One region of the Paenibacillus sp. R-74696 genome, then DNA from elsewhere that is predicted to be linked to it. Evidence: riboswitches for the same ligand, from Rfam matches in the RefSeq annotation. Region 1 holds a riboswitch; the other holds the start of a gene.
The links. A riboswitch is a leader RNA that binds a small molecule or an ion and turns the genes downstream of it on or off. The one in region 1 is predicted to bind ZMP and ZTP.
Positions count from the first base shown of each region.

Region 2: linked by a shared signal. The riboswitch ahead of ACSR9A_RS02965 (GNAT family N-acetyltransferase) and the one ahead of rpiB (ribose 5-phosphate isomerase B) in region 1 are both predicted to bind ZMP and ZTP.

Region 1 covers NZ_JBPULM010000020.1:19,413-30,258, forward strand. The annotation lists gene ACSR9A_RS05735 (glycine-rich domain-containing protein) at 1-951, opposite strand, end outside; gene ACSR9A_RS05740 (serine hydroxymethyltransferase) at 1,148-2,395, opposite strand; gene ACSR9A_RS05745 (TIGR01440 family protein) at 2,526-3,149, opposite strand; gene rpiB (ribose 5-phosphate isomerase B) at 3,225-3,677, opposite strand; ZMP/ZTP riboswitch at 3,832-3,912, opposite strand; gene ACSR9A_RS05755 (low molecular weight protein arginine phosphatase) at 4,010-4,588, opposite strand; gene ACSR9A_RS05760 (manganese efflux pump MntP) at 4,715-5,260, opposite strand; gene ACSR9A_RS05765 (L-threonylcarbamoyladenylate synthase) at 5,499-6,572, opposite strand; gene ACSR9A_RS05770 (hypothetical protein) at 6,993-7,154, opposite strand; gene spoIIR (stage II sporulation protein R) at 7,259-8,011, opposite strand; gene ACSR9A_RS05780 (N5-glutamine methyltransferase family protein) at 8,328-9,416, opposite strand; gene prfA (peptide chain release factor 1) at 9,574-10,644, opposite strand; gene ychF (redox-regulated ATPase YchF) at 10,834-10,846, opposite strand, start outside.
Region 2 covers NZ_JBPULM010000017.1:51,132-61,977, forward strand. The annotation lists gene ACSR9A_RS02955 (BlaI/MecI/CopY family transcriptional regulator) at 1-199, opposite strand, end outside; gene ACSR9A_RS02960 (SDR family oxidoreductase) at 588-1,286, shown strand; ZMP/ZTP riboswitch at 1,343-1,424, shown strand; gene ACSR9A_RS02965 (GNAT family N-acetyltransferase) at 1,470-2,591, shown strand; partial or broken gene ACSR9A_RS02970 (DNA mismatch repair protein MutT) at 2,591-2,704, shown strand; gene ACSR9A_RS02975 (MFS transporter) at 2,777-3,979, opposite strand; gene ACSR9A_RS02980 (TetR/AcrR family transcriptional regulator) at 4,136-4,723, shown strand; gene ACSR9A_RS02985 (helix-turn-helix domain-containing protein) at 4,769-5,635, opposite strand; gene ACSR9A_RS02990 (family 78 glycoside hydrolase catalytic domain) at 5,782-8,478, shown strand; gene ACSR9A_RS02995 (biliverdin-producing heme oxygenase) at 8,662-9,258, shown strand; gene ACSR9A_RS03000 (diguanylate cyclase domain-containing protein) at 9,251-10,846, shown strand, end outside.

The sequences.
Region 1 (10,846 bases):
GTATGTCGACGACCCGCTGCCATTTGCATCTCTTTGGGCTTTTGTCTGCGCTGCATTCATTTGCTCGGCAAAGTCATTAGGCGAAGAAGCGGATATGGAATGAAAAATGAGCATGCCGGACAGCATGCCTGTCGCTCCAACTACCGGATCATAGCCGCCCTTCCAGGAGGAAGAGGCGCCCACCGGATAAGGCTTAACCTGCTCATCGCTATTATGTAGCTGCGATTTCAAGCGCCACTGCAAATAATCTATCGTCTTCTGCATATCGGGGTATGCTGCCGCTGCTTTAGCATTAAACCATTTTTCCGTCAGCACCTGCTCCGATTGCTCTGCAAACTCATCCGTCCACTCGCGAGGAAGCGGCGTCTTGAAAAAGGCGCCCCACACCCGCCCGCTTGCCGGCGTTTGCTGGAACAGCTCTGCGTATACCCAGTCAAACCAGGCCCGGCCATCGACATTTGGACGTTCATTTTCAGCGTGCGGGGCATGATGAATCAGCCCGCCACAGAAGGATGTGCAAAACTGCTCATACTCCCGCGTAAACATCAGCATTTCATGCCAGATGAGATCCGCACGGCCGCTGTACATCGGAACTCCCCGAAGCAGTCCGCACATTAGAAAAAATCGTTTCAGCTCAAAAAAGGTCCATTTCCATTCCTTATCGGACAAGCTAGGCAGCTGCTTGAGCACGCGATCCTTGATCCGGCTTTCAAAATCATTCGTAAGGGCAGCCTCAAGACGTTCGGCAGCCGGACGGGCAGGATGCTGGTAAGGAACTCCCAGCGCAAGCGGCGGCTCCTCAGACGGCCAAGAGGCTAACGACAAGCTTCGCTTGCCCAGCGAATGGCCATTATCATTTCTTTTTCGCGAACGATTGGCTCGGGTTACGATTACAATTACAAGTACGATAATTACAACGTAAATCAGAACGAGAAAAATCGTATTGCTCATGGCTGTACCATCACCTTCCATTTAGCTTTGTCTGTACTATTGTAGCATGCCGAATGGTTTTGCTGCATAATATATCTACCAAAAATGAATAAAAATCCCTTTTAATAATGAAACGAAAGCCTTCATACGCTTGTTTATACGCAAAAATGCCGCATATAGGCCGAAGCCCTATGCGGCATTTTTCAAAAGTTTAAGATTAGTATTTCAGTTCTGGATAAAGCGGATATTGCGATGTCAGATCGCGAACGATTTGGCGGGATTTTTCAAGCGTTGCCTCATCCTTCGGATTTTTCAGCGTAACAGCGATCACTTCGCCGATTACTTTCATCGCTTTCTCATCCATGCCGCGCGAAGTGGCAGCTGGCGTTCCAAGACGGATACCGCTAGTGATGAACGGGCTCGTTGGATCGAAAGGAATCGCGTTTTTGTTAGCTGTAATACCGATTGAATCCAGCACGTGCTCGGCTTCCTTGCCTGTGATGTTCAGGGTACGCGTGTCGATCAGCATCAGGTGGTTGTCTGTGCCGCCGGATACGATGTTAATGCCTTCAGCAACGAGCGTATCGGACAGAACCGCAGCATTTTTCACAACGTTTTGCGCGTATGTTTTGAACGATGGCTGCAAAGCTTCGCCGAGCGCTACTGCTTTAGCCGCAATAACGTGCATCAGAGGGCCGCCTTGTGTACCTGGGAATACCGCTTTGTCGATCGCAGCTGCCCACTCTTTGCGGCACAAGATCAAGCCGCCGCGAGGACCGCGAAGCGTTTTGTGCGTTGTTGTTGTAACGAAATGTGCATGCGGCACTGGGTTAGGATGAAGACCAGCAGCCACAAGACCTGCAATATGAGCCATATCTACAAAAAATAGCGCGCCTACATCGTTGGCGATTTTAGCCATTTTTTCGAAATCAATAATACGCGGGTATGCAGATGCACCAGCTACGATCATGCGAGGGCGGTGCTTGAATGCCGCTTTGCGAACTTCTTCATAATCAATCGTGAAGGATTCTTCATTTACGCCGTATGCTACAAAGTTGTAAAGCAAGCCGGAAGCATTAACCGGGCTGCCGTGCGTCAAGTGGCCGCCATGTGCCAAATTCATGCCCAGTACCGTGTCGCCAGGCTTAAGCGCCGCCAAATAAACAGCCATGTTCGCTTGTGCGCCGGAATGCGGCTGTACGTTCGCATGGTCTGCGCCAAACAGCTCTTTTGCACGATCGCGTGCGATATCTTCAACGATGTCCACATGCTCACAGCCGCCATAGAAACGTTTGCCTGGGTAGCCTTCCGCATATTTGTTCGTCAAAGCAGAACCCAAAGCTTCCAGAACAGCTTCGCTTACGATATTTTCTGATGCGATTAGCTCGATGTTATCGCGTTGACGCTGTAATTCCAGTCCCATTGCTTTCAAAACCTCTGGATCTTGTTTACGTAGATTTTCCATTATAATTGCCTCCTCAGTAGTGTGTACTTGTTATATAAATAAGGATTAAGCAGGATATGCTCGTCAGATATATGTTCTACGGGATATACGCTCGATCCGCCAATATTAAACGCTTATGAAATACTAATGATTAATCGCAAGTCCCGGCCGACTGCTCCGGAGTCAACACAACAGCATCACGGCTGTCTGCCACGCCACCAAGCTCGTACACCGCACGCACACCGCCAATCAGCTTTGGCCGCGTAACCGCCATCGTGACATGCGCCTCGCCAATGCTGCGGATAGAAGGCCGCACCGGAACCGCTACTCTGCGCAAATGCATACCGATGAAAGTATCGCCGATATCGATTCCAGCATGAGCGGCTACCGTCTCGACGAGGCAAGCATCGCTGATGTGCCGATATGCGTAAGCCGCCATGGAGCCTCCTGCCTTCGGAACGGGAATCGCCGCGACCTGTTCAAGCCCATAGCGTTCAGCGGCATCACGCTCGATAACGAGCGCACGGTTTAAATGCTCGCAGCATTGATACACGGGATAAAAGCCAATGTCGCGGCGCACAGCCTCCACTCCAGCGAAAATTTCCGCAGCAGCTTGGAGCGTGCCCGACGTTCCAATGCGCCGGCCCAGCACCTCGCTCGTGCTCGTGCCGATGACGAGAAGCTGTCCAGCCCGCAGGCTGCCCGCTGCCGCAAGCTCGCGAACGATCGTCTCTACTGCACTTGCTATCGCTATCGTTTCCTCGTTTGCTCCCATCGCAGGCAGCCTCCTTGTCTGACTAACCGTTTCCATGCAAGCATGGAACAACGCCTTCTTCCGCGCTCATTTAGCTTAAGCGTTATATTTTTGCTCGATTTGGCCTACTTTATGAATGCGTCCCGCATGGCGTTCGCCGCCGGAGAATGGCGTGTCCAGCCAAATGCGAAGAATTTCCTGTGCAACACCTGGGCCAATGACACGCTCACCCAGTGCAATTACATTCGTATCATTATGCTCGCGCGTCGCTTTGGCGGAAAATAAATCGTGCACCAGCGCACAGCGGATGCCTTTAACCTTATTAGCGGCAATCGACATGCCAATGCCTGTTCCACAAATGAGAATGCCGCGGTCCACTTCCCCGCTTGCCACCTTTTCAGCTACAGGCAGTGCATAGTCCGGGTAATCAACCGATTGATTGCAGTCACAACCGAAATCTTCAATTTCGTGTCCAAGCGATAGCAGAAATGGTACAATTTCGTCCTTCAGCCGATAGCCGGCATGATCGGCCCCAATGGCAATTTTCACGTATAAACCTCCTCCAAAGTATGACGATGCTGCACTTGCATTGATACTTGCGGTGCTCGGCACATGAACTCCGCTTCCGCAATTCGACGCTTTTATTATACCTAAATTTGTCCCAAAAGACGAAAAAAGAGCATGACATGCTCTTCAGCATGCTGCTCTTTGCCCAGGCGACCGGCCGTATGTTCCGATGCTCCACCGTGGTTACCCACTTCCGTCGCCAGTCACATCGGAAACCGTATATCTGTACCCATCATAGCCGAATTATTTTGAAAAATCAATCGTTCCTGCACCTAAATTCGCGCTTTCCCTTTTGCGTCGCCGCAGCTATCCGCTTATTCCTGCTTTAAACGCAAGAGCAGCAGCTGCAAGCAGCTGCGAATTTCCTCGGCGCAGCTTTTGTAATTCCCAAGTGTTCCGCCAAACGGGTCTATAATATCAAAGCTCGGTATGCGGCGCTCCAGCGCTAGCAGACGATTGCGTTCGCCATCGCTCAACTGCTGTCCCAGCGTCTGCTTCATATGCAGCTCCGTGTACAGCTGCTCCAGCTCCCTAATGTCTGCCAGTACACCTGTATCCTGATTAACATACTCTTTGAGCGTATGTGCTTTGTCGACGGCTTCAGGAAACCATTGGAGCAGTCCTCTTTTGTGGCTGGCGGTCATCGTCAGCACGAGGTCAGCCCATTTCACCGCTTCTCCAGTCAGCGCGCACGAAGAGCTCTGATGTTCAATGCCATAACCGCGCAGCACCTCTGTCGCATGGCCGGAAACGGCCAAACCATCGATCGTCGAAATGCCTGCCGAACGTACTTCAATCGCTACATCCTGCTGACCCGCCATATTTTTCAGCATCGCCTCCGCCATCGGAGAACGACAGGTATTTCCCGTACAAATGAACAAAATGCGCTTCACGCCGCATGCCCCTTTCTATGTGTACCAAGGTGAAACGGCTGTCGCCGTCCTCTGGCGGTGCAGCTCGTTTCAGTCCGAGAAATATAAGCGTATTTATAGATGTCCAACTTATAAATCATTATATTTTCAGAAAATAAATATTAAACCAAACACGAGCAGCACCGCGCCGCCGCATGCTTCGCCGTAGCCGCCCAGCTTATGACTGACCCTTTGTCCCAGCAGCAGCCCTATGATCGACATCATACTGCCAAAAAAACCAAACAGCAGCACCGTCAACAGCAAATCGGCTGCAAACATGCCGAGCGTTACGCCAACGGAAAAAGAATCAGCGCTGACGCCAAGCGCGAACAGCATCGTTCCCCAAATCGTGCGGTGATCAAAGGTTTGTGCATCTTCTCCCCGCAAGGAGCTATAAATCATATGCCCGCCGAGCAGCACCAGCAGCACACCAGCAGCAGCCGTTGCTACATGACCGAGCATGCCGCTGACGAATCCCCCAGCGTACATGCCCCCGAGCGGCATAATAATATGAAATATACCGATAATGGCACTTAATCTTATCATATGGAGCCAGCGAATGCCGCGCAGCCCAATTCCAATTCCTAGTGAAAAAGCATCCATGCCAAGCGCAACCGCCATAAGCAGCAGTGTAACAAATTGCCCTCCAAGCATATGGCTACCCCACAAAACGATCTCCCCCCACGTCCGCAAACATTAATACTCCAACATATGCGGGCATGGGGACAAACATACTATAGCTTGTTTAATCGATCCTGGAGATATTCTTACCCTTGTATCATGTTAGGCAAACTCCAAAGCTTGATTCACATAACTGCATAATCGGCACGACAGGCACAGGCTTCAACTATCCTAGTGAAAAATAGGGCACTGGCTTAAGCTTGTTTCACCCTTAAACCTGATTAATGCGATGGCCAGCTGCCTTGAGCAGCCGATTCATAAGCGCAGCTCCAATACCTTCCGGCACGCAGCCTTCTGCCCAAATTCGCTGCACGCCAGCAGCATCAAACTGGCGCAATGCCGCATATAGACGATGCGCAGCCTGCTCCAGCTGCTGCCCGCTCCCATAAGTGAGCACGAGGGCGGAGCCGCCTTCCATAGCAGCGGCCTGCTCATTGAACACGAGCACGCCTGCTTTCAGTCCAGCGTTTGCAGCCTGCGACACCTGCTCCTGCATATAAGCAACACGCCTCGCGGCTGAGCTTCCTTCCACGATGCTAAGCTCGCCCTTAGGCGCATAATGCGTGTATTTCATACCCGGGGAGCGCGGGGCGGCAAGCTCCTCCGCTGCCGATTCGGCATCCGCAGGCGCATCAATCTCCGCTTGCGGCGCCGCTTGGCGCAGCTGCTCCACCGTTACGCCTCCGGGGCGCAAAATACGAAGCGCCTGCTCGCCCGTCAGTTCAATGACGGTCGATTCAAGGCCGATGCCTGTAGCGCCGCCATCGACAATGCCGCCGATACGGCCACTAAGGTCTTCAGCCACATGCTCGGCGAGCGTTGGGCTGGGCCTACCTGAGCGATTAGCGCTCGGCGCGGCAACTGGACAGCCAGCGGCTGCTAGGAGGCGCAGCGCTACCGGATGGGAAGGCATCCGCACGCCGACCGTGGACAAGCCCGCCGTCACAAGCGGCGACACCGCTCCCGGCTGAACGGGAAGCACAAGCGTGAGCGGCCCCGGCCACAGCTGCTCCATCAGTTGCTTCGCAAGCAACGAATAAGGCAGCACAAGTTCATCGAGCTGCGCAATATTTGCGATGTGAACAATAAGCGGATTATCGGAGGGGCGGCCCTTGGCCTGAAAAATCTGCGCCACGGCCTCCGAGCTGCGAGCATCGGCCCCAAGACCATACACCGTCTCCGTCGGGAAAGCCACGAGCTCTCCACGGCGAAGCAGCTCCGCTGCTTCCGCGATAGAAGCCTCCGCGTATTGGTCCGTCATGCGCCATACCTTCGTTGTAGTCATCTCTATCCTTCAATCCTTGCTCTGTTATAGTCATCCTTCTAGTTCGTATACTCCCGTTAGTATACCATACGCTTGGATAAAAACGGAGCCAGCAGCATAACCGCAGCCCACGGATGCTCACTGGCTCAAACCTGGCTATTAGCTGTTGGCTGCTAAGGTGTGTATGTAAACCGAAGTAGCCCTGCCATTCCTTGCTCAGAGCTTAATCGTGGCCAATCTCATCTGGCGATTTGATGCCTGAGAACCGAAGCATGTGATTGTTGCAAAGACCGCGATTGCTGAGCCAATGTGGCTAAGCGGAATTGCCAAGACCGTGCAGCTCCAGACGATCCCTCCTTTTTGGAGGACTGAGAATCCGCTATTCTCGCTTTTGACTCGATTTCTGACCATAAGCGGACAGGAAATCCGTTATTGTGCTCATCATCCCGGCAAATTGGCTAAAGGCAGCGCATTAGCGGCTCCTGAGTCCGCCACCTGTGCCTTTCCGGTGATCTTGTTGATATAGCGGCTTCTCTGTCCGCCAATTCTATCTTTGCGCAGGGTGTAACCACCTGAAACGATGAATATGATGCTAACTTTCAAAAATATGTTCACCTTTATGAGGTATGACTTTCCTAGTAGGAGAGGCATTACGTTTGACACTACATTCGATCTGAATCTGGCTTACTTAAGTCTGCATACAAGCCCTAAGCAAACAAGCTTTGCACCCAAGCAATCAGCTTTTGCAGCATTTCCCAAAGGAAAAACTTTGCTTCCGGCGCTTCGCCTTCCGCTTTGTTAGGAGCAGAATCCTGCTTGGCATGGACAACTTCGCCGGCATTTTCTTTTTGTACGGACGCCTTTTCTACAGATGCTTTCACTTCTTTCGATTCTGCCTTGCTTGCTGCGTTTGCTGCCTCCACCTCGCCATCGGCGGCTACCGCTTCTCCGGAAGCTGAGTCGATGAAGCAAAGCGGCGGAAACAGCACGCACCACCAGTTTTGTCCTTTGCCTTCGCCTAACGTAATGAGCAGCGCTTCGTAGCTGCCTGCGGGATATACTTCACTTCCGTACATTTTAGTAGGGAAAGGAACCTGGCCAAGCTCAATGTGAAACGCATAATCAAAACCCCGGCTGCTCAATACTTTGCCAACCAAAAGCTCCATCTCGCCCATATGCTGACGCATCGTTGCACGAGCTTCCTCTATTGTCTGCGGTCCAGTCACCCAGCTGTTCATCGCCTCGACCACAGCATCACGAACGACGCGTTTAACTGCCTGATCGGCAGGGGCGTCGGAATTAGACAATATGCGGAGCCTGATCGACTCCTCCGGAATATGGCTGCCAGCTACAGCGGCATCTACCTTTTGCAGCTCCCAGCTCATCACTAGTACAGCAAGCACCACCATAATAAGAACAACGGATCTACGATAAGAAATACGGGAATAATTGCGGGACATACACAAGCTCCTCTCGATGGCACCCGTCGGTACCTCTGCTTGCGTTCCGGAACGTATCTATCCGTAAGTATGTCCGCGATTCCCGTTCTATAAACCTCGAAACTATTAAATTTTAATAGACAAGTTTAAACGGATGCCGCCAGCCTGTAATGCAAAGCTACCGTTTCGCGATTAAATATAAGCCTATTACAAGTGTGGTACTTATACATGCTTATATTTCAAGCGTAAACAACTGACGCCGTCCTGTGAGGGCACGGCGCGTTTCAGTCAGAGAATTAGCAGAACAGTAGCCTACAAGTGAGATTGTTCATCCTGCCTAGCCGTTAGTGCGAACCGCGATAACATGGCGGTCAATGCCGCCATAATCCGTAATCGTCCGCACCTCGTCCCATGCTCCCGCTTCCCTTAGAAGCTTCGCCACCGCCTCCGCTTGACCCATGCCCAGCTCGAAGGCGACGATGCGCGGCATTTGCCTTAGCAGTGGCAGCTGCTCTACCATGCGGCGGTACGGGTCCAGCCCGTCCGCTCCGCCATCCAGCGCGAGGTGCGGCTCGTAATCCCGCACCTCGCGCTGCAAGCCCGGGAGGTCATCCGCCGGTATATACGGCGGATTGGACACCAGCACATCGACGCGGAGGTCTGCCGCGCCGAGTGCTTGGTCTGCGGCGGCGCCGCCCGTTCCGAGGAACGGCGCCAGCAGGTCGCCCTGCACGAACGCCATGCGGCCTGCCGCTCCATGGCGGGCCGCATTCGTGCGGGCGACAGCGAGCGCGTCCGGCGAAAGATCGGACGCGCACACGCGCCAGAGCGGACGCAGCGCAGCCAGCGTCACGCCGATGGCGCCGCTGCCCGTGCCGACATCAAGCACCGTCGGCCGCGCAGCCCAGCCCTTCGTAGCGTCCTCCGCTATAACTGACGCGCCCTCTGGCTCCGCATGCTCGCTACCGCTATTGCTCTCAGCGGCAGCAAGCCCCACCTCAGTCGCACCTTCCACTGGCGCGTCCTCTGCTTCCGCCTGTGCCGATTCCGGCCACAGGCGATCCGCCGCCTCAAGCACAGCCTCGACGAGCAGCTCCGTCTCGGGCCGCGGAATTAGCACGTCCGGCGTAACCGCAAACGGCCTGCTGTAAAACCACTGCTCGCCGATGATATATTGCACCGGCTCGCCATTCCCTTTTCGCTGGGTGAGCTCGTCCCATGCTGGAGCCAGCTCACTCGGAAAAGGGTCGCCCCCGTCGCGCAGCAATTCCATACGTCCGATGCCCAGCAGATGCAGGAGCAGCAGCTCCGCATTATTGCGCGGCTCCTCGACGCCCTGCCCCGCCAAAAACGAAGAAGCCTGCAAGCAGGCTTCTCTAATGGTACAAGGCAGCAAAACGCTCCACCCCTTGTTATTGTCGCCCATGTATCCAACGTCCCTTTCTTTACTTCCCTGTACACTCAGCAATAAAACGCACAGCCGCATAAAAGGCAGGCTCTCCAAGCACTAATGCTCGAAAACCCTGCCTCTTCATGCAGCATGCCTTATTCGGCAGCTTACTTTACTTTGGAAAGTACTTAAGTTAGTTCAGTTCTCTCTCCATAATGTCCGCTTGCTCGGCAATCGTCAGCGACGAAATGATTTCAGCCATATCGCCGTTCATTACGGAATCCAGCTTATGCAGCGTAAGTCCAATACGGTGATCCGTCACGCGGCTCTGTGGGAAATTATACGTGCGAATCCGCTCACTGCGGTCGCCCGTTCCGACTTTGCTTTTACGCTCGCCGGCATATTTCGCTTCTTCCTCTTGACGCTGTACATCAACAATACGCGCACGCAATACTTGCAGCGCTTTAGCTTTGTTTTCATTTTGCGATTTGCCGTCTTGGCAAGTCGCCATAATGCCCGTCGGTACGTGAAGTACCCGGACAGCGGATTTTGTCGTATTAACCGACTGGCCGCCTGCGCCGCTGGAACAGAACGTATCCACCCGAATATCCTTGTCGAAAATCTCGACTTCCACTTCCTCAACCTCCGGCATAACCGAAACAGTAGAAGTAGACGTATGAATACGGCCGCCAGATTCCGTTACCGGAATACGCTGTACCCGATGAGCGCCGCTCTCGAATTTCAGCTTGCTGTAGGCGCCTTTGCCCGTAATCATGAAAATAACCTCTTTAAAGCCGCCCAAGTCATTTTCATTAAAATCCATCAGCTCTACACGCCAGCCTTGCGTATCCGCAAACTTCGTGTACATACGGTACAGCTCATAAGCGAATAAAGCTGCTTCGTCGCCGCCAGCTGCGCCGCGAATTTCCACGATAACGTTTTTGTCATCGTTCGGATCTTTCGGCAGAAGCAAAATTTTAATTTTTTCTTCCAGCTCTTCCTTGCGGTCAGACAGCTCATCAATCTCCATCTTGACCATCTCGCGCATTTCGTCATCCAGCTTCTCGCCCTGCATAACCTTCGCATCGTCCAGTTGCTCCGACACTTGTTTATATTCAGTAAAAGCTTCATAAGATTGTTGCAGATCGGACTGCTCCTTGGAATATTCCCGCAGACGCTTCGGATCACTTGCTACATCTGGATCACACAGCAATTCACTCAGCTTCTCGTAACGATCAGCTAGTGCTTGTAAACGGTCCAACACCATCATTCACCTCTGTTATCACACTTTGATACTCCATTATAACATATGCGCAGCATTCTATCGACAAGCGAATTACTGCCGCCGCGCCCAGTTTTCTACTTCTCCGCTTGCTATCCTCGTCTACTTAGACGAAAGAGCCTCCGAATCCGCTCACAAAGCAGACCGAAAGCTCCTTCTTGCCTCAAAAATCTAAACGTTGAAG
Region 2 (10,846 bases), on a different contig from region 1:
GGTAGTTCCGGCCGGACTTTTCGAATCGAATCGCTTTTTTCTTGTGAAGCCTATTCAGGAAGGTTTTAATCGTCTGATCCGACCAATGCATTTGTTGGGTTAATTTGAAAATAATCTCACTGGCGGACAAAGGCTCCTTTTGCCAGAGGAGCTTCATCACTTCGCTTTCGGCCTCGGTAATGTGTGGGGACTCGTGCATCGTATTCACCCTTCTTTATTTTATTTGTTTACACCTGTAAACGATATGTAAAGTTTACAGGTGTAAACGCAACGTGTCAAGATTAAATCGTGATTTCCGAAGTAAGGCCTGTAAAGACAGAAAAATAAGGCAAATACGCTAGCGGAGCTTGCATTTAGCGCTTATTTGAAGGACAATGGCTTCATTGTTCTGGAAACGATTGCATTAATGCAAGAGACTGAGCTCTGTACGGTTGACTGTTAAGGCGGGCGATAGCGGAAACGTGGCATAATGAGCCGGAATGGATGTCACAGCTGTGCAGTGGATTAGAGCAGTGGATTAGAGCAGTCGCTTAAGGAAGCAGAAGCTTCCTTCGGAAAAGAAATTGATTAGAGGGAGCTGGTTTAGCATGAACATTTTAATTACAGGCGCAGGGCGAGGACTTGGCTATGAACTGACGAGCGAGGCGCTGGAGCGCGGACATTCGGTTGTCGCGGGCGTTCGATCGCAAAATGAGCCTAATGAGAAGCTGTCGGCACTTGCAGAAAAATATGGTGAGCGGCTATCACTTGTGGAGCTGGATGTCACAAATGAGGAAGGCATTGCAGCGCTCGCTTCACAATTGAAGGAGCAGAACGTGAGCCTTGGGGCGATCATCAATAATGCAGCGATTCTCAATTCTCGAAATACACACATCGAACAGCTGGATTTTAAGGAAGTGGCACTGACGATGGATATTAATGTATATGGGCCTATGCGTGTCGTGAAGCATTTGCTGCCTTTATTAACGGAGAAGGACGCTGCCATTTTTAATATTTCTTCTGAAGCGGGCAGCATTACGCATGCTTATCCAGGCGATTATCCTTATGCGATATCCAAAACAGCGCTCAATATGTTCACGCAGCAGCTTCATGTATATTTGCAGAAGCGGGGCATTCAGGTGCTCAGTATTCATCCCGGCTGGATGCGGACGGATATGGGCGGTGGAGAGGCGCCGCTGGATGCGAGCCATAGCGCGCGCGGCATTATTGGGCTATTGGAGCAGCGCCGCACGCCGGACGGCCGCTTTATGTTCGTTGATCATGAAGGAAATTCAATGCCGATCTAGAAAGTCGGAATTGGTTGTTGACAAATAACGGATATCAGCTATACTAGCATTAATTATTTGGTATGCGTAACTGGCGAAAACGTAGAGCACTACGGGGGAGCGCATATGTCATAGCAGCCGTTCGCCTGGGCAAAGTATTTGGTCATCTGACCAAATACTTTTCTATTTTAAGGAGAGGGCAAAATGAAGCAGACGAGAAATGTAGCAGTGTTAGTTTATGAGAGAGTGGATACACTTGATTTTGCTGGTCCATTTGATATATTCGCCATCTCAAGTGGAAAGGACCGAGATTTTAACGTATACACGGTTGGCGAGACGAAGAAAGCTTTGCTTACGCTTAGCGGAATTTCGATCACACCGGCGCATAGCTTCGATGATTGTCCTGTTCCTGATCTATTAATTGTTCCTGGTGGCATGGGATCGCGTACGGAGATGCATAATGAGAAGCTTACGAATTGGATTCGCCAAATGGCAGAGCATGCTGAGCTTATTTTATCTGTATGCACAGGAGCGCTGCTGCTGGCCAAAGCTAATTTGCTGGATGGATTGCGGATTACAACGAACCGCCGGGCGCTTGATTTGCTTCGTGAGCCTGCGCCTTCCAGTGCCGTGATTGTTGAGAACGTGCGTTACGTGGATAATGGAAAATTCGTTATGTCCGCAGGAGTGACGGCTGGCATGGATGCTGCACTTTATGTCGTGGCAAGGCTGCACGGTCAAGAGCGGGCTGAGCAAACAGCAGCTATTATTGAATATGATTGGCATGAAGAGAAAGGACAAAACAGCCTCCACTTGGCAGTGTCTGCCTCAAAAGCCGAGCTTGAAATGAAACAGGCTACATCTGATGATCTGGAAGCGATGCTTCGTTTATACAAGGAAGCAGCCCGCTGGATATATGAGGCGAAGGGCTTGCGCCAGTGGAGCGAGGATTCTTTTACAATGGCATATTTGGAGAGATTTATTAGGGAAAAAGAAGTATTCGTCGCTTACCTGCAGGGCGAGCTTGCGGGCTGTTTTTCGGTCGAATGGGGTGACGAGCCGATTTGGGGAGAGCAATTTCATACGGATGCCGGTTATGTGCATCGGCTGGCTGTAGCTCGCAGCATCAAGGGGCAAGGTATTGGCGGTCAACTGCTCGCTTGGTCGGAAGCCTATATTCGCGGGCGTGGAAAATCCTGGATGCGGCTCGATTGCATGGCAGCAAATCCGTCACTTAACGCCTTTTATGTCAGCCAAGGCTTGACTTTATGTGGCAGATACGATGCAGAGGGCTGGAGCGCAAATTTATATGAGAAAAAGCTGTAACCGTCTATGAGGGAGAACTACTAATGCAGCCTCAATAGGGTGAACGGTTGCGGGTACACAAAAAGGAAGCGCTCGACTTGCCTATGCAAGATGGGTTCAAGCGGCGCTTCCCAAAAAGCAGACAGATAATGAGCAATTAAGTTATTATCCACTATAAGAAGCTTCTTTATACCAAGCAGGAAGGTTTATGCATTCCCTGATGACTGCTTTGCCTCGGTTAAGTAATAGAGAAAGGCAACCACTGGCAGAGAAATACCGATCAGGGAAGCTAAAGCCCATCCGCCATAAGCATAGGCCCATCCTCCCAAAAAGGACCCCACGGCTCCGCCGATGAAGAAAATGGCCATGAACAGCCCATTAAGGCGTCCCCGCATCTCACTGCCTAGCGAATAGATAACGCGCTGGCCCAATACAAGATTTCCAGACACTCCCATATCCAAAACGATAGCGGCAACTAGCAGTAACGCCAGAGCGGCGAAAGAATCCCCACGCACGAGATAGGCAGTTAAAAAGGAAAGGGCAGAAACCGCAATCGCGATGCCGCTCAGCCATTTAGTCAAGCCGCGATCAGCCAGTCTGCCGGCAATAGGTGCCGCTACAGCGCCTGCTACACCAGCGAGAGCGAATAAAGCGATGCCTTGCTGGGTTAAATGAAAATATTCAGATAAACGCAGCGGAATGACGGTCCAAAACAAACTAAAGGAGCCAAATAAACAAGCTTGATAAAAGGCGCGGCGACGCAAACTAGGCGTTGCTTTCAATAGCGAGCCTAAAGAGCGAATCAATGCTCCATATTGGAGGGATGGTGCTGGTTTCCGCTGTGGAAGCGCACGGGATAGAACAATTGCGAGCATTGTAATCACGATAGCAGACAAAATAAAAACGGCTCTCCAGCCCAAGTATTCCGTCACGAGACTGGCTAAAGGACGAGCAAACATAATGCCTAGCAGCAGGCCGCTCATCACATTGCCCACAACACGTCCGCGCTGATCCTCCGCTGCCAGGAAAGTGGCATAGGGTACGAGAATTTGCGCAGCAACCGAGCCTATTCCTATAAATAAAGCTGAGATCAGAAAAGCTGCTGTATGAGAGGCGAATATAGTTCCGATTAGCGCGATAATGACGACAACTAATGAGGTGATGACTAAACGGCGATTTTCAATCAGATCACTGAGCGGGACGATAAATAATAGACCGATAACGTAACCGACTTGAGTTAGCGTTACAATTAACCCTGCTGCCCCTAGCGGTATTCCGATGGAGGCGCTAATCGGCCCGATTAACGTCTGGGCATAATAAAGATTTGCCACGATGAGGCCGCAAGCAGCGGCAAGAAGAAACATAAGCCAGTTCGGAATGGATTTGCCCTTGGATTGTGAGTTGTTCATAATTCATGCCTTCTTTCCGTTCAAATGGATGATGTCAATCCTTTTTTTCTTTATGGCCATATTATATACTATACGTACAGTATTTAAAATGTTTTTTTTCAACGTGCCCAAAATTTTATATAATGTAAAGAAAGTCCACTAAAGGAGCTATGACCATTGCATACAAAAAGAGGGAGACCTCGTAACGTTGAAGCGGAGCGTGCTATTTTAACAGCCTCCTACAACCTGCTGCTTGAAATCGGCTTTGGCGGCGTTACCGTTGAGAAAATTGCCGAGCAGGCACAGGTGAGCAAAGCGACGATCTACAAATGGTGGCCTAATAAAGGAGCCGTTGTGATGGCGGGTTTTATGTATGCCATATCTGCTAGGCTGCCAATACCGGATACGGGTACTGTATTTGAAGATGTTTTGCTGCATGCGACTAATTTATCCCGATTTTTAACGAGCCGTGAAGGAGCGGTCATTACGGAAATTATCGGAGAGGGGCAATTTGATGCGAAGCTCGCAGTCGCGCTGCGGGAGGAGTATGTCCGTCCGCGCCGCTCCGAAGCAAGGCAGCTGCTCATGCGAGGGGTAGAGCGCGGGGAACTAAAGCGGGAGCTAGATATAGAATTGGGTATTGATTTGCTTTATGGACCGATTTTTTATCGCTTGCTAGTTACAGGGGACGGGCTGGAGGACAGTATCATTAAGTCCTTAATAACGGGCGCTTTCGAAGGAATCAAACAAGAGAGGGTGGAGTAGACTGCCAGCACAATGGGATGAGAAGCTTGCTGTAATCGCTCAGTCTCATCTAAATTGCTTGCGATATTGGCCCGGCGTCTGGCCGACTCTTTTCTTGAAAAGCGCATTAAACGAATCAATGTGGCTATAGCCGACCATTTCGGCAATCGTACTAATTTTAAGCTGTGTTAAGCGCAAATGCTCACAGCTTTTTTGTATGCGCAGTTGGTTCAAATAGTTTCCAAACGTTTGTCCGGTGTGCTGGAGAAACAGCCGCTGCAAATGCCGGACGCTCCAGCCGGACCTTGTGGCAAGCTTCGCGAGTGTCAATTCTTCATGCACATGCTGCTCCATAAATTGAACGAGCATATTGAAGTGGGAGACATCCTTTATGATCAACGGGCGATCGTCGCTTCGCAGTCGGTGAAGGGTAATGATCAATTGCAGGAGAAGCGTGTTTAGATAAGTGCTCGCTCCCGCTGCCGAGAAGGAAAATTCCTGATGCATGGCAACGAGCAGTTTTTCAATTGAGCCATCGCGATCCTGAATCGAATGATAGGTGACTTGATTATTTTGCAGCTCATCTAAATATTGCTTCAGCAGCGGATCGTTGAACAAGGCGGACATCGCAAGCAGCAGCTGCGGCGCAAATAAGCAATTATATACGATGAGCGGATGCTCGGATCGATCCGATGAAGAAGGCCTGAATACATGGGGAACGCCGATCGGTATGGTGAAAAATAGTCCTTTGCTCACGGCAACAATATCGTCTCCAATGTGATGAAAGCCTTTTCCTTCGGCAACAAAGCTGAATTCTATAAAATCATGGGCATGGAGGGGGACATTGAAATCCTCTGAGCAGCGATTAACAAAAATCAGAAGCTGATTGCCAAAAAAATGCTCGCCTTTAAACCACTGTATAGGTTTCTTCATTGCATGCTCCCCTTAAATGAGATGGCAGAATGACCGGGATATATTGGCCTTCTTACAAGGATTTTTTATGGAAATGGACGCTATAATTATACGATAACAGGGTAAGTAATGAACAGCAGCTTTTCCTGATTAGAGGAGGTCGCCTCATGGTCCAGATCGTAAAAGTTAGATGTGAATATTTGAAAAATCCAATTGGCATAGATGTGCTGCATCCTAGAATTAGCTGGCAAATCCAAGCAGAGGAAAGAGGCATTCAGCAGCAGGCCTACCAGCTGCAAGTTTCATTGGAGCCAGAATTCGGGCAAGTTTTATGGGATTCTGGCCGGAACGCTTCCGGTCAATCCGTTCATGTCGTGCTGGATCAAATCGAGCTGAAAGCGCGCACGCGTTATTTTTACCGGGTAAAGGTGTGGGCCTGTGGGCAGCATTTGGAAGGCAGCGATTGGTCGGAAACGGCATATTTTGAAACCGGTCTCATGGACTACAGCCAGTGGACAGCGGAGTGGATTAGCGCGCCATCCGTTTTGGCTGCGAGGGATGAGGATGCGGAGCGCTGTCCGCTGCTCAGAACCTTTGTCACCGTTGAAAAAACGGTCAAAAGCGCCCGGATTTACGCTACAGCGCTAGGCATGTATGAGCTGCAATGGAATGGCAATCGCATTGGCGACCACTATTTTACACCGGGGTGGACCAGCTACGGCAAACGGCTGCAATATCAGGTGTACGATGTAACGGATCAATTGGGCGTTGGCACGCATGCGATTGGTGCGCTGCTCGGCAATGGCTGGTACAAAGGGGAGCTTGGCTGGAAGCAGGAAAAAGAAACCTATGGTTCGCGCGCGGCGCTGCTCTTCCAGCTTCATATCGGCTATGAGGACGGCACGGAGGACGTTGTCGTGTCAGGCAGTGATTGGCAAGCGGCGGGAAGCGCAATTCTGATGTCCGAAATGTATCATGGAGAGCGCTACGACGCCCGGCTGGAGTTGGAGTGGCATAACGGGCAAGCGACCGATTCAGACGTCTGGCATTCGGTTGAAACCATTACACATTCTAAATCGATTATAATCCAGCAGGTAAATGAGCCTGTTCGCCCGGCTGAAATACTTAAGCCGGTTGCTGTGCTCCAAACGCCAGAGGGCGATACGGTGCTTGATTTTGGCCAAAACATGGTCGGCTGGGTGAAATTCGAGGTCGAAGGCGCCGCTGGGCATGTGGTTGAATTGCAGCATGCCGAGGTGCTGGATCAGGCTGGAAACTTCTATATGGCCAATATTCGCAAGGCTGAGCAGCGCATTCAGTATACGTTGAAAGGAAACGGGAAGGAGACGTTTGAGCCGCATTTCACCTTTCAAGGGTTCCGTTATGTGTTGCTGACAGGGTTTAAAGCGCCAATTATGCTTGAAGCTTTCAGTGGCATTGTGCTGCATTCGGATATGGAGCGTACAGGTTTTTTTGAATGCTCGGATGCCAAGGTGAACCAGCTGCATCATAATATCGTCTGGGGACAAAAAGGCAATTTTGTCGATGTGCCGACCGATTGCCCGCAGCGCGACGAGCGGCTTGGCTGGACGGGAGACGCACAGATGTTCATTCGAACAGCTTCGTATGTGATGAATGTTGCCCCATTTTTCACTAAATGGCTGCTAGATCTGAAAGCCGACCAGACGCCAGAAGGGGGCATTCCGTTCTACATCCCTAATCTGAAGCCTGAGTTTTCCGAAGGCTGGGGGGATACGAGCCATTCCTCTGCGGCCTGGGGCGATGCGGCGGTCATCTGTCCATGGACGCTGTATGAAGCGTATGGCGATTCAAGGCTGCTGGAGGCCCAATATGACAGCATGAACCAATGGATTCAGTATATTTTTGAGCAGGGCAGCGATCCTTATTTGTGGAATACCGGTTTCCACTTTGGTGATTGGCTCGGGCTTGATTCCAAGGCGGACAGCTATGTCGGGGCAACGGATAGGGATTTTGTTGCAACGGCCTATTACGCATATTCGGTATCGCTCGTTGCCAAAGCGGCTAAAGCATTAGGGAAGGCAGCGGAGCTGGAACGCCTTGCGTCATGGCATGAGAAAATTATTGCCGCATTCCAGCATGAGTTTCTAACCACGTCCGGGCGGTTGTCTGTTCCGACACAAACGGCGCAGGTTCTGGCGCTGCGCTTCGGCCTCGTGTCGGGGACGGCGAAAGAGAAAGCGGAGCATAAGCTTGCGGAGCTGTTAAAGGAACAAAATGACCATCTGACGACAGGCTTTGTAGGCACACCGTATTTAAATCCTGTGCTTAGCGAAGCTGGGCGCAATGATTTAGCTTATCGCTTGCTGCTGCAGGAGGATTATCCATCCTGGCTCTATCAAATTACGAAAGGCGCCACGACGATTTGGGAGCATTGGGATGGCATCAAGGAGGACGGCAGCTTCTGGAGCGCGGATATGAACTCCTTCAACCATTATGCCTATGGCGCAATCGGAGAATGGCTGTACAGCTACGTGGCAGGCATTCAGCCAGATGAGGAGCAGCCGGGATTCAAGCATGTGAAAATCAGCCCGCAGCCGGGTCCGGGTTTGACATGGGCCGAAGCGAGGCTTATGACGATGTATGGAATGGTTGTTTCCTCCTGGCGCCGCAATGAGGCAGGTCGAATGGAAATTCAGGTGACCGTGCCAGGCAATGCCCATGCAACGCTCAAGCTACCAGGAGTGCAAACGGCGGCCCATGTGCTTGAAAATGGAATTGCGCTTGCGCAAGCAGCGGGTATAACCGCGATTCATGAAGAAGCGGGTAGCGTCACGCTTGCGCTAGGCTCCGGACAATATCACTTCACTTACGACGGCCATTGATAGGTTGTTATAATGGCCGGCGAGTAGGTGTTGTTACAAAAATCCATGGAGAAACACTTTGATTATATTGATTTTCTCAGTTATAATTATGTATTGATTATACGATGAAAACTCATATTTTCAGCGTGAAGCACAGCGATGTTTATGCTGACAGCCTATAAATGGATAGGAGTGAACGCCCATATGAACGTCATGGCTCGATTGAAGGAAGAGACTGCTGTAAATCACAAGCAGATCGAAGACAACCGCTTTGCCAAAGCCATTATGAATCAAACTTTAAACGTAACGGACTACTCCCTTTACCTACAGAAGTTTTACGGTTTTATTAAGCCTGTTGAACGCCATATTGCTGCTCTATCAGAAGCGCAAAACGTACAGGAGCTTGGTGAATTTATTCAAAACCGCGCCAAATCCCCGCTGTTGGAACGCGATTTGCTTGTACTTGGTTTAAGGGAGGAGCAGGTGCAGCAGCTTCCAGAATGCGAGCAGCTTCCACAGCTTGCTACTGTCGCTGCCGTGCTAGGTTATATGTACGTCATTGAAGGTTCTACAATGGGCGGCCAAATTATTACGAAGCAGGTCCGCAAATTTTTGCCGCTTACAGAGGATGTAAGTGAGGGAACGGCCTATTTTAACGCCTATGGTTCTGAAACTCGGGCAAAATGGGCAGAGTTCAGCCAATTTGTCACGCAGTCTGTATTATCGGAAGAAGAAGCCAATCAAGTCATTGAGTCAGCGAAGCAAACGTTTTTGACTCTGGAGGTTTGGTTTAATGCTTAACAGAAAGAGCGATTCACCTGCCTTGAACCGCACGTTATTGACAGGTGAGGACTTTATCACCCAAGAAGCGTTAAACTTGACGAATTGCGATAGAGAACCCATACATATTCCGGGTTACATTCAGCCGCATGGTGTACTGCTGGCAGCCAGACTGGATGCAAACAACGAAATTGTACAATGCAGCCGGAACACGAACGATATGCTGGGCAGATCCCCAGAGGAATTGCTCGGAAGCTCCTTGTCAGCGCTAATTGGGCAATCCTGTGTCAGGGAGATTTGGGAACGAGAGCTGGTAGCCTCTAACACATCTGACTTGAATTATTTAAATGTAACGATTGAAGTCGGCGGGAAACCGTCCGACTTTTTCTGTATTGTGCATGAAAGTGAAGGGCTTGTCATCGTGGAATTGGAGCCTGTATCAGAAGATACTGCGCCGGAGCATGATGATTTTGGCTGGATTCGCCAGTTTTTCGGAAAGCTTAAGCAGGCAGACAGCCGAGCAGCAGGAAGCCAGATCGCTGCTGAAGAAATTAGGAAAATATTAGATTATAACCGGGTTATGGTCTATGAATTTGATAAAGATTGGAATGGAAAGGTCATTGCCGAGTCCAAGGATGACGGATTGGAGTCGTTTTTAGGCCACCATTATCCCGCTTCGGATATTCCAAAGCAGGCGCGGGAGCTGTATTTAAGAAACTGGCTGCGGGTCATTGTAGATGTAGGCTATGCTCCAGTGGAAATTGTCCCGGTCACACAGCCGCTATCAGGCAAGCAACTTAATCTGAGCTTGTCTGTTTTGCGGAGTGTATCGCCCTTGCATATTGAATATTTGCAGAATATGGGCGTGGGAGCCACGATGACCATATCACTTATTCATAATAATCAGCTATGGGGATTAATTACTTGCCATCATTATTCGCGCAAATATATTTCTCATCGCGTCCGCAATTTGTGCAATTTTCTCGGCTCCTTTTTTTCCAGTGAATTGTTTCAGCGGCAGCAGCTTGATGAATACGAACGAGAGGCTAGGCTGCGGAAGTGGGCTTCTCAGCTGGCCAGCGTTTTTGTAGGCGATCATAATGCGGTACGCATTATTGATCAATTAAAGCAGGAGGAGTCTCTACTGCTGAATTTGATGAACGCTACAGGTGCAGCTGTCCGCTACCAGGATAAATGGCTTTTGCTTGGAGATACCCCCGAAGTGCCGCAGGTGAAGGTGCTTGCCGAATGGCTCGCTGAGCAATCGCAGGACCATGTATATGAGACTTCCCGTCTGAGCACCGTATTTGACCCTGCCAAAAACTATAAGGATATCGCATCAGGTGCCCTTTATTTGGCGTTGTCTCCGGGGCACGAGAGCTTCATTATTTGGTTGAGACCGGAGCAGCTGCAAGTTGTTCATTGGGCCGGTAATCCGGAAAAAGCTGTCATTCAGGATGAAGACGGCATTCGTTTGTCACCGCGAAAATCGTTTGAAAAATGGCGGCAGGTCGTTGAATCAACAGCGCTTTCCTGGTCTGAGCAAGAGCTGCGCATGCTTCCGGAGCTTAAGAGCATTGTCATGAGGCATACGGAGGAGGAGCTGCGT